2 regions of the Methylobacterium terrae genome follow, and region 2 is predicted to be linked to the other one. Evidence: riboswitches for the same ligand, from Rfam matches in the RefSeq annotation. Region 2 holds a riboswitch; the other holds the start of a gene.

Region 1 (2,176 bases), 150 kb from region 2:
CGGCGATCGAGCCCGGGCGCAGGCCGTCGCCGAGCGAGAACGACACGTCGTAGGCCCGGCAGATGTCGCAGATCTCCTCGAAGCGCTCGTAGAGGAACGATTCCCGATGCCCGGCAAGGCACCAGCGCGCCATGATCGAGCCGCCGCGCGAGACGATGCCGGTGACCCGCCGCGCGGTCAGTGGCACGTGGGCGAGGCGCACGCCGGCATGGATGGTGAAGTAGTCCACCCCCTGCTCGGCCTGCTCGATCAGGGTATCCTTGAACACCTCCCAGTCGAGCTTGAGCGGATCGCCGCCGACCTTCTCCAGCGCCTGGTAGATCGGCACCGTGCCGATCGGCACGGGGGCGTTGCGCAGGATCCAGCCGCGGATGTTGTGGATGTTGCGGCCGGTCGACAGGTCCATGACCGTGTCGGCGCCCCAGCGGATCGCCCACACCATCTTCTCGACCTCGTCGGCGGCCGAGGAGGTCACCGCCGAGTTGCCGATATTGGCGTTGATCTTGACGAGGAAGTTGCGGCCGATCGCCATCGGCTCGAGTTCGGTGTGGTTGATGTTGGCCGGGATGATCGCCCGGCCTCTGGCGACCTCGTCGCGGACGAATTCGGGGGTGACGAAGGGCGGGATCGCGGCCCCGTGGCCCTCGCCGTCGGCGATCCTGGCCTCGGCGCCGGCCCGCATCGCGTCGCGGCACAGGTTCTCCCGGTGGGCGACGTAGATCATCTCCTCGGTGACGATCCCGGCCCGGGCGAACTCGTACTGGGTGACCATCTGGCCGGCCTCGCCCCGCCGCACGGTGCGGGCGGCCGGGCACGGCGCCACCAGCCGGTCCTCGGCGGCAAATCCGTTATCCTCCGGCCGCACCGCCCGCGGCGCGATCGCCCCGTAGCCGCGGGCCGCGATCCAGCCGGCGCGGACCTCCGGCAGCCCGGCGCTCAGGTCGATGCGGGCGTCGGCCTCGGTGTAGGGGCCGGACGGGTCGTAGACCCGCACCGGGGCCTCGCCCGGGTCGGTGAGCGCGATCTCGCGGCAGGGCACCCGGAGGTCTGGGCGCTCCTTCGGCGAGGCGTAGGCCTTGGCCGAGCCGGTGACCGGCCCGGTGGTGACGCGGTGGGGCAGTCCTTGGGGGAAGGCGGGTGCGTTCATGGATCTCTCCCGGGGAGACGATCCGGCCTCGAGGCGCGAGGACGCACGGGTCACGTCGGTCATGGCAGGTTCCCGTCCCTCCGCCGGTACGAACCGGATCAGGTTCAAGGGTCAGGACGCGCGCTCGTCCAATCTCAGCCCCCGTCGGCGGGGCTCCCCTCGGTAACGGGGCGACTGTCCTGTGGTGCAGGAGGTTTGTCAATCGCCCCTGCGCCGGGACGCTGCGGCATCCCGGCGCCGGCCTTGAAGCACCGGGGGCGGGCGACCCAGATAGATCGGCGAACCTCCCTTCCCCGCAAGCCTTCCCCGCAAGCCTTCCCCGCAAGCCTTCCCCGCAGGAGCCCGATTTGGGACGCCGTGACCGGCGCTGGCGCGACGACGACCCCTCCACCCACGGCCCGCATGCCCGCGCGAGCGTGATCTGCCCGCTCTGCGAGCGGCCGATCCCGGCCGGCGCGCGCCAGAGCCGCCATCACCTGACGCCGAAGCTGAAGGGCGGCACCCACGGCGAGACCGTGCAGCTGCACCAGATCTGCCACTCGGCGATCCACGCCCGCCACAGCGAGGCCGAGCTGGCGCGGCGCCTCAGCGACGTCGAGAGCCTGCGGGCCGAGCCCGAGATCGCCCGCTTCCTCGACTGGGTTCGCACGAAGCCGGACGATTTCCACGCCGCGACGCGCATGACCCGGACGCGGCGGGACTCGAAGCGGAGTTCCCGGTGAGAGGGTGAACGCCGCCTTGCGGATCTCCGCGCGATTCGACCGGACGTCCCCGGCCGGTTCTTTACGTCTGCGTGCGAGCCTCGGATCGCCCTCGTGGAGACGCCGATGTCCGCCCGCTCCAACACCGAACCCGCCCTCTCGGTCCGGCCGGACGATCCGGTGCGCCCGCGCCAAACGGCGGAGCCGGGCCGCCTCGCCTGGGTCGACGTCGCCAAGGGCATCTGCATCATCCTGGTGGTGATGATGCACTCCACCCTCGGAGTTGGCGAGGCGATGGGGCGCGAAGGCTTCATGCACCACGTCGTGG
Region 2 (2,176 bases):
CGCCGTGCCGGCCCAGTCGCGCTGGCGCACCACGGCGCCGTTGAGCGCGATGGCGAAGCCCTGCGGGCCGGCGAGTTCGAGGTCGGCGGTCTCGTCGCGCCACAGGGCGTCGAGGGTGGCGGCCTCGCTGTCGCGGGGCTCGCCGTTGACGTGGAGCTTCATGCGGGTTCTCCAGGGTGCGCGGCGAACCGGGCGAGGCCGAAGGGAGCGGCCACCGGCAGCGTCTCGCCGCGCAGGATCAGGGTCGACACGGCCTCGGCGGTGACGGGCGCCAGGAGGTAGCCGTTGCGGTGGTGGCCGGCGGCGAGCACGAGGCCCGGCACGGCCTCGCCGAGGATCGGGGCGTCGTCGTCGGAGGTCGGGCGAAAGCCGCTCCACACGCCCGCCACCTGCATCTCCTCCACCCCGGGGAGCGCCCGGCGGGCGCCCTCCAGCAGGGCGTAGAGGCCGCCGGCGGTGAGGTTCGGGTCGAAGCCGGTCTCCTCCACGGTGGCGCCGACGATCAGCGTGCCGTCGCCCTTCGGCGCCATGTGGACCTGCTCGGTCCAGACCACGTGGGAGAGGATGCCGCTGCGCGGCGTCATCCGCAGCGCCATCGACTGGCCCTTGAGCGGGCGCACCGGCAGGGCGAGGTCGGGGACCAGGTTCCCCTCCCCGGCCCAGGCGCCGGAGGCGAGCACGACGGTGCCGGCCCGCAACGCACCCGACGTCGTCTCGATGCCGGTGACCCGGCCGCCCTCGCGGGCGAGCGCGGTGACGGTGCAGCCCTCGACCAGACGACCGCCGGCAGCCCGGACGGCCTGCCGCAGGGCCGCCATCACCCGGGCCGGGTCGACCTGGTGGTCATCGGGACAGAACAGTCCGGCGGTGACGGTGGGACGCAGGCCCGGCTCGCGGGCACGCACCGCCGGGCCGGACAGCCACTCGGCGGACAACCCGTCGCGGCGCTGCAGGTCGTGGCGGAAGCGCAGGCGCTCGACCTCGTCGCGGCCGAGCGCGATGACGAGGGTGCCCTCGCGGCGGTAATCGAGAGTCAGGCCCGACTCGGCCTCGAGCTCGTCGCGAAACGGGTGCCAGAGGCGCTGGCTCGCGAGGCAGAGCGGCGACAGGGCCTCGCCCCCGGGCTCGTGCTCGGCCGCCGCCGCCAGCATGCCGGTGGCCGCGAGGCTGGCGCCGTCGCCGGCCTTGCCCCGCTCGATCACCGCGACCGCGAGGCCCGCCCTCGCGAGGCGCCACGCGACCGAGAGCCCGATCAGCCCGGCGCCGATCACCGCGACATCGGCCCGCTCCGGCAGCCGGTCGCTGTCCGAAGTCGGGCCCGGTCCGCCTCGCCGCCCGATCGTCTGCGCGTGCACCCTTCGTCTCCGCGGTGGCCCGAAGAGAGTGGACTGCGCCCGGTTGCCGGATGATGCGCGGGGGTCTCGACGACCCTGTCCAATCCCTACGCCGGTATGAGCCGGATCAGGTTCGAAGGATTTCCGCGCCGACCGGGGCGAAAAGGCCCCAGTCCAGCGGTGTCTCAGCCCCTTGCCGGGGATCTCCCTGGAACGGCCGGAATTTGGCGAGCCGACCCGCCTTCGTCAACCGCCTTCGGTCAACCGCCTTTTCCCGGGCGGTAGATCGCCATCTCCTCGGCGATGCCGTCGAGGGGGTGGGTGCCGAGCAATTCGGGGTCGCCCCACAGGAAGTCGACGAAGGGCTTCGACATCAGGAGCGGCTCGGACAGGACCTTGTTGAGCTTGGCCAGTCGGCTGGCCAGGTTCACGTCGCGGCCGATCACCGTGAAATCGAGCCGCGCGCCGGAGCCGACGTTGCCGTAGGCCGCCTCGCCGTGGTGGAGCGCGATGCCGATCTCGATGCGGGTCGGGAAGCGCCCGGCGCGGTTCGCCTCCTCGACGCGGCGCAGCGCGGCCTGGGCGGCGGTGAGCGCCCCTTGCGCCGCGCCGCCGAGGTCGTCGCCGCTCTCGCGGAAGATCGCCAGCAGGCCGTCGCCCATGTACTTCAGGACCTCGCCGCCCTCGCTCTCGATCGGGGGCACCAGGCAGTCGAAATAGGTGTTGAGGAGTTCGACTGAGGCCTCGGGCGTGAGCGCGTCGGTGAGGTGGGTGTAGCCGCGCATGTCGGCGAACAGGATCGCCGAGCGGATCCGCTCGACCTGGCCGCGACGGATGAAGCC

What was found. A riboswitch is a leader RNA that binds a small molecule or an ion and turns the genes downstream of it on or off. The one in region 2 is predicted to bind thiamine pyrophosphate.
Region 1: another riboswitch for thiamine pyrophosphate. It lies ahead of thiC (phosphomethylpyrimidine synthase ThiC); the one in region 2 lies ahead of thiO (glycine oxidase ThiO).

The regions. Positions count from the first base shown of each region.
Region 1 covers NZ_CP029553.1:5,154,606-5,156,781, reverse strand. Annotated here, with positions in the region: gene thiC (phosphomethylpyrimidine synthase ThiC) at 1-1,147, opposite strand, end outside; TPP riboswitch at 1,206-1,317, opposite strand; gene DK419_RS23845 (restriction endonuclease) at 1,495-1,869, shown strand; gene DK419_RS23840 (acyltransferase family protein) at 1,975-2,176, shown strand, end outside.
Region 2 covers NZ_CP029553.1:5,008,726-5,010,901, reverse strand. Annotated here, with positions in the region: gene thiS (sulfur carrier protein ThiS) at 1-162, opposite strand, end outside; gene thiO (glycine oxidase ThiO) at 159-1,355, opposite strand; TPP riboswitch at 1,421-1,553, opposite strand; gene DK419_RS23150 (adenylate/guanylate cyclase domain-containing protein) at 1,595-2,176, opposite strand, start outside.